3 regions of the Shewanella sp. SW24 genome follow, and region 1 is predicted to be linked to each of the others. Evidence: predicted binding sites of a transcription regulator. Region 1 holds the regulator's gene; each other region holds the start of a gene.
The links. Region 1 encodes NrdR, which represses ribonucleotide reductase genes. Its sites were predicted from a motif close to AAACACNANATNTNGTGTTT; they were not measured.

Region 1 (3,285 bases):
TTTTCGCAGGGTGCCAACGGCTTCAATAATCCCAGTAAACATGGTTAACTCACTTAATTAAATAAAGAAGTAATAAGGCATAAGACTCAAGGTTAAACGGTTATCTTGCTCCAATTCGATTTAGATAAAGAGGTATCAAGCATAACGCTCAAAGTTAAACGGGTATCTGGCCCTAATTTGCGCTCATCTACCAAAATTAGTGCAGGAATGTGTGCCATGGTTTGATAATCGGGCAATTGCAGCAGATTACGCCCATACCCACCGAGGATTTTCATCGCTTGGTACAGCACTAACTCATCGGCAAGCCCCTGCGCTAAAAATGCGCCCGCTAAGGTTGCACCCGCTTCCACCAGCACGTGATTACAGCTTTGGCCTAAATAGCTTAATAGTTCAGGCAATGAGACGCGACCTGCAATTGCAGGTAACACGAGGCAACTCACATGGGAGGGCAATTGTGCTTGAAACTCTGCGGAATAAGCCACGGTCGAGACCAAGAGTATGGGCGATACGATAGCCAAGCAGGCGGCCGATAACGGCAAACGGGCGCGACTGTCGAGTATCACTCTTAATGGCTGCAGTAATTGCGCCTCGGTTACACTGTCTTTTAAGCTGCCAAGTTCCTGATAACGCACATTGAGTGAGGGATCGTCCGCCAGTATGGTTTCAATTCCCGTGACCAGTGCACAAGAACGTAAACGTAATCGCTGCACGTCGCGACGAGATTCTGGACCGGTTATCCATTTAGACACACCGTTAGACAGCGCGGTTTTACCATCGAGACTCGCAGCCAATTTTACTGTAACTCTGGGTAAACCCGATTCCATCCGCTTCATAAAGCCTAAATTCAAGGCATAGGCTTCATCGCGATGTAATCCCACATCCACTTCAATACCGGCGTCACGCAGCATTTGAATGCCACGACCACCTACTTGCGGATTAGGATCTTCCACCGCGACCACCACACGTTTAACGCCAATATTGATCAGCGCCAAGGCGCAGGGCGGCGTGCGGCCATAATGGCTGCAGGGCTCTAAAGTGACATAGGCCGTTGCGCCGCGGGCGCGTTCGCCAGCCATACGTAGCGCATGCACTTCGGCGTGGGGTTCACCCGCTTTTTGATGATAACCTTCACCGATGATTTGATTATCTTTAACGATAACGCAGCCCACACAGGGATTGGGTCTTGTGGTGTAAAAGCCTTTGCGCGCCAATTGAATCGCGCGGCTCATCATTTGGGTATCGAGTACGGACCAACTTATGTTCAAGCTCATGTTCAACCCTGTTGTTAAAGGTTTCGGCTTTCACCAGTCTTACAAACCTGTCTTTTAAATTTGTGCTTTCACGCCAATCGCTCGTACACGTCTGCCTTGTCGGCGACAAAACTCAATGACTACTTTTGCAGCTTGGCGATGGCTTCGCCAAATTCAGACACGTCTTCAAAGGCGCGGTACACAGAAGCGAAACGAATGTAGGCGACTTTATCTAGGCTCATCAATTGCTCCATCATTAAGTTACCCACCATTTCTGACGGCACTTCCCGCTCGCCAGTGGCGCGCAGAGTAGACTTGATTTTGCTGAGTGCTTGCTCTATTTCATCCATAGATACGGGGCGTTTTTCAACGGCGCGCAACATGCCACCTTGGAGTTTTTCTTCATCAAAGGGTTGGCGTGAACCATCGCGCTTAATCACCCTAGGCATAACTAATTCGGCGCCTTCGAAGGTGGTAAATCTTTCATGACATTCGGTGCATTCTCGGCGACGGCGCACTTGGTGGCCTTCTGCCACTAATCGGGAATCGATGACTTTAGTATCTGTCGCGCTACAAAATGGACAATGCATTGAGCCTCCTGCCAGTGAATGGTGGTAAAGCGTTAATGGCTTTACCTGTTAAATCTCAGTCAAACGCAATGGATTTAAACCTAAGATTTTACCAATAAAAATGGCCGCGAGATGCGGCCATGAGATTTTATCCTATTTATGGGCTGAGGTTAACTACCTGAGCTTAACAACCTAATGTTAAGTGCCTGATGCTAAGTACCTGATGCTAAATACCTGATGCTAAATACCTGATGTGATAAGTATCAAGTCTGTCGGCGGTCAATCTCGGCCCTTCATCTACTAAGCGTAGATGCATAGGCAAATTAGCCGTAAACAGGGAAACGTGCGCAAAGTGCCAATACTTGGCCTTTAACACGCTCAATCACAGCAGGATTGCTTGCATCATCAAGGATGTCACAAATCCAGCCCGTCAGCTCTTTCGATTCCGCTTCTTTAAAGCCACGGCGCGTAATAGCTGGCGTACCGATACGCACACCAGAGGTCACAAAGGGTGAACGTGGGTCGTTTGGCACTGAATTTTTGTTCACGGTAATGTTAGCGCTACCTAAGGCAGCATCGGCTTCTTTACCCGTTAAGTCACGACCAATCAGGTCAACTAGCATTAAGTGGTTGCTGGTTCCGCCAGAGACGATTTTGTAACCGCGCTCAAGGAACACTTCAACCATAGCTTTAGCGTTATTAACCACTTGCTGTTGGTACACTCTAAATTCTGGCTCTAGAGCTTCTTTGAACGCCACCGCTTTACCGGCGATAACGTGCATTAATGGGCCACCTTGACCGCCAGGGAATACCGCAGAGTTCAACTTTTTGTACAAGTCTTCATCGTCAGCAGCAGATAGGATCACGCCACCACGAGGACCCGCTAACGTTTTGTGGGTCGTAGATGTCACAACATGCGCGTGTGGTACTGGGTTTGGATAAACGCCCGCAGCAATAAGACCGGCAACGTGTGCCATATCGACAAATAAATAAGCACCGATTTTGTCTGCGATTTCACGCATTTTTGCCCAATCAACGATACCTGAATAGGCAGAAAAACCGCCGATCATCATCTTAGGCTTGTGTTCTAAGGCAATACGCTCCATCTCGTCGTAGTCGATTTTGCCAGACTCGTCGATACCGTAAGGAATGATGTTGTACAGTTTGCCAGAGAAGTTAACCGGTGAACCGTGGGTCAAGTGACCACCGTGAGCTAAGTTCATACCCAGTACGGTATCGCCAGGTTTTAACAATGCCATGTAAACCGCGCTGTTTGCCTGTGAACCTGAATGAGGTTGTACGTTAGCGTAAGTTGCGCCAAACAGTTGTTTAGCACGTTCAATCGCTAAGGTTTCAACTACGTCCACATACTCACAACCACCGTAGTAACGCTTGCCTGGATAGCCTTCAGCGTACTTATTGGTTAACTGTGAACCTTGCGCTTCCATCACGCGTGGACTGGTGTA
Region 2 (3,285 bases), on a different contig from region 1:
AGACGTTTTCCAGCGCTTCGAGGTTATGCTGCATATTGGGATATTCACCGTAACAAATAAAGCCGCCGTTGGCGATAGCGGGATATGGCTGTTCAAAATCAATTTTATCGTAAGGATTTACGCTTTTTTCCACATCGAGGTGGAAACTATTCGTGTAATAGCCCTTGTCCGTCACCCCTGTGACTAGCCCAAATTGCTTCGCATCCAGTTTACAAAAACGGCTGCAGAGACTCTCACTTGGCGTGCTATACAGACTAAAGCCATAACCTGTTTCGGCCTTCCACGCATCGGTAGCCGCTTTAAGATAAGCTACAATAGCAACGGCTTTTTCCCTTAATTGTGCATCATCAAATACATGGGTTTGGGTGCCATAGAGTGCATTCATGGTTTCATGCAAGCCAATGTAACCGAGTGAAATTGATGCGCGGCCATTTTTAAAGATTTGCGCCACATCATCATCAGCGCGCAAGCGTACACCACAGGCGCCTTCCATATAGAGGATAGGTGCCACGCGAGCTTTAACACCGTTCAGTCGCTCAATACGAGTATCCAGTGCTTTACGGGCTAATACTAATCTGTCATCTAAAATGCGATAAAATTCAGCTTCATCGCCATTGGCTTCTAAAGCAATCCGCGGCAGGTTTAAACTGACCACTCCCAAATTATTGCGCCCTTCATGCACAAGCTCGCCATTTTCTTCATAGGTGCCTAAAAAGCTACGGCAGCCCATTGGGGTTTTAAATGAACCAGTCACTTTCTCGACTTGCTCGTAGTTGAGAATGTCGGGATACATGCGCATTGTTGCGCATTTGAGCGCCATCTGTTTTACATCGTAATTGCAATCGCCCGCTTTATGATTAATACCATCGCGAATCGCAAACACTAGCTTAGGGAATACTGCCGTCTTGCGATTTTTACCCAATCCCGCCATCCGCACTTTGAGCATAGATTGCTGAATTAAGCGTGATTCCCACGACGTACCTAAACCAAACCCAAAGGTCACGAACGGTGTTTGACCATTGGCAGTGTGTAAGGTATTGACCTCATATTCCAAAGACTGGAATGCATCGTGACATTCTTTTTCAGTTTGTGCCGTAGCAAAGGCTTTGGCATCGGTGATCTTCCAATTCAGGGCAATTTGGTAATGCTTGTCGTAGCTCTTAGCGACAAATGGCGCTAACACTTCATCGATACGGTTGATAGTTGTGCCGCCATAGATATGACTCGCCACTTGGGCAATGATCTGCGCGGTCACTGCTGTCGCTGTTGAAATAGACTTAGGGGTTTCAATTTCGGCATTACCCATTTTAAAGCCGTGGGTCAACATGCCAGCTAAATCAATCAACATGCAGTTAAACATCGGGAAAAACGGCGAGTAATCTAGGTCGTGGTAATGGATCTCGCCCGCCTCATGGGCAGCGACCACATCCTTTGGCAAAATATGACTCTTGGCATAATGTTTAGCAACTATGCCCGCGAGTAAATCCCGCTGAGTAGGAATGACTTTTGAATCTTTATTAGCATTTTCATTGAGCAAAGCCGCATTGCTTTGCTCAACTAAACCACGGATTTCGAGGTTGAGTTTACTGGTCGCTTCACGGCACACATCTCTGTCGTGGCGGTATTCGATATACACGCGCGCAAGGGACTTGTACGGCCCTTCCATCAGTAAATTCTCAACCGCATCTTGTAGATGGTGGATATCAACTTCAGCTAATGGCGCGACGCTTTGACTGATACATGCTGCCACTGTCGCTGCATAGTCGCCATCCTCTATTCCAACTGAGTTTGCAGCGGCATTCACTGCATCCCTTATCCTTGTTTCATCAAAAGGTGTGCGGCAACCATCACGCTTAATTACGACTGGCATTGTTCAGTTCCTCTCCATCTCGCCTAAAAATTAACACTACATCTAGTGATTTTAAAAGCATAAAACACAATATGTAGAGTATTAGGCTACAATGACGGTAAGGAGTCCATGATCCAGATCATAGTTTTTAGGATGAAATAAAAGAACAAACAAGAACTGCAGCTAGGCCCAATTATCTGAAAATTGCGCCTTGACCTGCTGATTAAACCCAGCTAGTTGAATGCGTGACAATTTGTGTTTATCACGCACTATGGATGTGAATTAACGTTTAGCAAGCGCAAGATAACTACTGAGTTGGCCCGATGCAGATTGATGTGCCCCCATAGATGAAGCAAGTTGCATCATAGATTTTAGCCCCTGCCACTGCTGCTTTTGAGCATCCGTAAGCGGAGGTTCAGAATTCAAATAATCCGTCAATTGGCTAAGGACTTTCGTGGCCTTCTGGGCTAGCACCGGCGACTGAGCATCATCCATATTGGTTAAGACGTTTTTAGCATCAACTAAGGTATTGATAAGAGGATTATTAGGTGATTTTTTAGCTAATGACTTGATTTCATCATCTAAAAAATCTTGCAACGATTGTTTAGTCGGCGTTGTTGTGCTCGGCACTGTAATACCGTTTTTCGATAAACGCTCGAGTTGCACATCCGATAAAATGCCATCTTTTTGTAAGCGCGACACCAATGCGGGAATATCGGCGACGCCAAATTGACCATCAGCAAAAAAATCCTTCGCCATCGATTGAATTTTCTGTGCGCGTTGCGCCCGTGGCGACAGCGCTATCTCATCGGTTTTACCTTTATCGGGTTTGGTAGCATCCGTCTGCGTTTTATTTGTTTCTGTCGTAGTATCGGTTTTAGCCGTGCTCGTCTTTTGGCTATTGGCACCATAGGCATCGGCGATACTGGCACTGCTGCGATTAAGATTAAAGGCATTTAAAATAGAATTCATCGTCAAAAATTCGGCGTCTAAGACTCAATAACGGTTTTAAAGCAAAAACTAAGCCAATCAAGTATTAATCAGTGCAACCCCTGAGTTAATAGCATCACTATGCATAAACCAACTTGTATCTAGGACTGTATATCTTCGATCAAGGCAAGACATTGCCGCCTTAGTAAATCGAGTGCCTCAGCGTCCATCTGCACTTTATCAAGCAAGGTTTGCTTCAAGGCAAGAGCTTCGTGCCTGATACCCTCTCCTTGACTTGTCAGAGTGATCAGCTTTTTCCGCTCATCTTCAACGCAGTCTAATCGCGTAATCAACCCCTTCAACTCTAACCGCTTGACGATGGGCGTTAAGGTTCCCATATCGAGTTTAGTCGCCATTGATAGCTGGGTTTGGCTACAGCCGTTTTGACGCCACAGGGTTTGCATCACTAAATATTGAGGGAAAGTTAACTCGTATGCCTCGAGTAG
Region 3 (3,285 bases), on a different contig from region 1:
ACGCCTATGCCTAAGGTACGGCGATTCATCGAGGCGATTTGCGCGGCTTTGATAGGGTAATCTTGATAGTCCAATAGATTATCCAGTGCGCGTACGGCGAGGTCGGCTAATGGCTCAATATCAGATAACTCTTTGATAGAACCCAAGTTAAGTGCTGACAGCGTACAAAGTGCGATTTCACCTTCAGGATCATCGATGTTGTTCAATGGTTTAGTCGGCAGGGCGATTTCAAGGCACAGGTTAGACTGTCTGATCGGCGCAACTTTTGAATCAAACGGGCTGTGAGTGTTGCAGTGATCCACGTTCTGAATGTAGATACGGCCCGTTGAGGCACGCTCTTGCATCATCAGTGAAAACAGTTCAACGGCTTTTATCGTTTTCTTACGAATGCTGCTGTCTTGCTCATATTGCAGATATAAACGTTCGAATTCGTTTTGATCTTCAAAGAAAGCATCGTACAAGCCAGGTACGTCAGATGGGCTAAATAAACTAATGTTTTCGCCTTTGATCAGACGTTGATACATCACTTTGTTCAGCTGCACACCGTAGTCTAGATGACGGATACGGTTGTCTTCGACGCCGCGGTTATTTTTCAATACCAGCAGAGATTCGACTTCTAAGTGCCAAATAGGGTAGAACAGGGTCGCAGCACCGCCACGCACGCCGCCTTGAGAACACGACTTCACTGCGGTTTGGAAATACTTATAGAAAGGTAAACAACCTGTGTGGAAGGCTTCACCACCACGGATTGGGCTACCTAAGGCGCGAATACGACCGGCGTTAATACCGATACCCGCACGTTGGCTGACGTATTTCACGATAGACGAAGCGGTCGCGTTGATGGAATCTAAGCTGTCACCACATTCGATCAGTACGCAAGAGCTAAACTGACGCGTTGGGGTACGCACACCGGCCATAATTGGCGTTGGCAGCGACAGTTTAAAAGTTGATACTGCGTCATAGAAATCTTTAACGTATTTCAGGCGCGTCTCTTTTGGATAACGGGCAAACAAGCAAGCTGCAACCAAAATGTAAAGGAACTGGGCGCTCTCATAGATTTCGTGGGTAACACGGTTTTGAACTAAATACTTGCCTTCAAGCTGTTTTACTGCAGCGTAGGAAAAGTCCATATCGCGCCAGTGGTCGATATAGGTATCCATCACATCCAGTTCTTCGCGGGTGTAATCTCTTAAAATGTGTTGGTCGTATTTACCTAGCTTAACCAACTTAGTCACGTGAGCATACAATGCGGGCGGCTCAAACTGACCGAAGGCCTTCTTACGCAAGTGAAACACCGCTAAACGAGCAGCGAGGAACTGATAGTCCGGTGATTCTGGAGAAATTAAATCCGCCGCAGCCTTGATAATGGTTTCATGGATAGCTTCGGTTGGGATGCCATCGAAAAACTGTAGGTGCGAGCGAAGTTCAACTTCCGAAACAGAAACGTTTTTTAATCCCTTGGCTGCCCAAGTAATTACGCGGTGTATTTTTTCGAGATCGATATTCTCACGATCGCCACAGCGTTTTGTGACTGTCATAGTGCTATTCATTTGGAGATAGGCCTTGGTTCTTATATGTATTTAGGTGAGCAAAATCACCGTACGTATCCTTGTAAAACAATCAATAATCGTCCCTTAAATACAGCTGACTGGTTACAAACGAGTCAATTAAGCGGCGAGCTTCTAGTGTGTCTGATTGTTACCTATACACAAGATATGGTGTTTTAAATTATATGGGATACAAGATAGTGAGGTTTGCCCCTATTTGCAAGTCTGAATTCAGGGGACATCTTGTGGATAACGTGAGGATAAACTTTTGCGTTAGTAACGACTAACCTTGAAGCTCAATTTCAGGTTAGCGTGTCACACTCATGGGGGATTTTTAGGCGATCTTTTTCTTTAGATCGCGTTCGCTCACGAGTGCCGATCTTTTATCCGCCTGACTTTTTCCGTGGGTCATAAATAGTATGCTGACACACTGATGTCCGTCAGTGAAGTTACGTATTGTATGCCTTATTCGTGAGCATTTGTAGGCGCTGTTTTTGGTTGATGTTGTTAAGCCAGTGCTTCGATTAGTGCTTGATGTAGCTCAGTTGGGCTTGCAAAATGCGCGTGCGCAGGCCATTGCAACGGCTTGTCGTTCACGCCCAGATAACCCCATAGGGCCACGCCGCCTAACATGCCAGTAGCCTTGGCCGCGAGCAAATCTCGCTCGGCATCCCCAAGATACAAAATGTGCTCTGGAGCACAGTTCAGCTGTTGTGCGCCTAACAGCATAGGTGCAGTGTGGGGTTTTGGGTGTTTTGTCGAATCGCCACTAATGATAACGGGCATACGCAAGTGTAAATTCAGTTTTCGCAATAAGGGACGGGTAAAGCGCGCAGGCTTGTTGGTGATCACCCCAAACGGCAGCTGAGTTAACTCGAGCCAATCGAGTAATGCTGCTATGCCTGTAAATAGCGCACAATGATCGCCATTTATACGCTGATAGTGGGCGAGTAGCCCTTGCTGAACTTGAGACCGAAGATCTTCTGCCGCATCAGGGATCGCGGCATCGACTAAGGCAAAACTGCCGTGGGATGCGGCGTAGCGCATGGCCGCTAACGGCTGCGCGGCGATGCCGACGTCTTGAAGACTTAAATTGAGGGCTTGCACCAGATCCGGCGCGGTATCGGCTAAGGTGCCGTCGAGATCGAACAGTACGCCTTTGATCTGTGCCAGACTCATATTAATCAACCTTACGCGTCGCTATCATGTAATTCACATCAACCTTAGGCGTGTACTTAAAAATGCCCGTCAATGGGTTGTAGCTTACCCCTAAGGCATCGGTACAGATAAGATCGGTATTATCTACGAGCTCAATCAGCTCCGAAGGCTTAATGAATTTTTTATGCTCGTGGGTGCCAACTGGCAGCATTTTTAGCAAATATTCCGCACCTAAAATGGTGTGCACGTAGGATTTAATGTTGCGGTTGATGGTGGAGAAAAACACATGACCACCGGGTTTGACCATGTCACAGCATGCTTTAATCACAGATTGTGGATCGGGTACATGTTCGAGCATTTCCATGCAGGTCACCACATCGTAATAGGCTTGATGATCTTGGCTGTGGGCCTCGGCAGTATTTTTTACATAATTAATGCTCACGCCCGTTTCGAGGGCATGTAGGCGGGCGACTTCTAAGGGCTCATCACCCATATCTAAGCCATCAACCTCGGCGCCGATGCGGGCCATGCTTTCAGACAAAATGCCGCCACCACAGCCGACATCGAGCACTTTCTTCCC

Region 2: the regulator NrdR is predicted to act here: its motif matches at 1,902-1,921, upstream of nrdD (anaerobic ribonucleoside-triphosphate reductase).
Region 3: the regulator NrdR is predicted to act here: its motif matches at 1,705-1,724, upstream of nrdA (class 1a ribonucleoside-diphosphate reductase subunit alpha).

What each region holds. Positions count from the first base shown of each region.
Region 1 is NZ_JAKKSH010000009.1:154,745-158,029, reverse strand. Features, by position in the region: gene L5M17_RS09870 (riboflavin synthase) at 1-42, opposite strand, end outside; gene ribD (bifunctional diaminohydroxyphosphoribosylaminopyrimidine deaminase/5-amino-6-(5-phosphoribosylamino)uracil reductase RibD) at 93-1,271, opposite strand; gene nrdR (transcriptional regulator NrdR) at 1,391-1,840, opposite strand; gene glyA (serine hydroxymethyltransferase) at 2,143-3,285, opposite strand, start outside.
Region 2 is NZ_JAKKSH010000001.1:103,821-107,105, reverse strand. Features, by position in the region: gene nrdD (anaerobic ribonucleoside-triphosphate reductase) at 1-1,870, opposite strand, end outside; gene L5M17_RS00450 (hypothetical protein) at 2,132-2,821, opposite strand; gene L5M17_RS00445 (MarR family winged helix-turn-helix transcriptional regulator) at 2,941-3,285, opposite strand, start outside.
Region 3 is NZ_JAKKSH010000015.1:103,517-106,801, forward strand. Features, by position in the region: gene nrdA (class 1a ribonucleoside-diphosphate reductase subunit alpha) at 1-1,550, opposite strand, end outside; gene L5M17_RS13860 (HAD family hydrolase) at 2,055-2,726, opposite strand; gene ubiG (bifunctional 2-polyprenyl-6-hydroxyphenol methylase/3-demethylubiquinol 3-O-methyltransferase UbiG) at 2,728-3,285, opposite strand, start outside.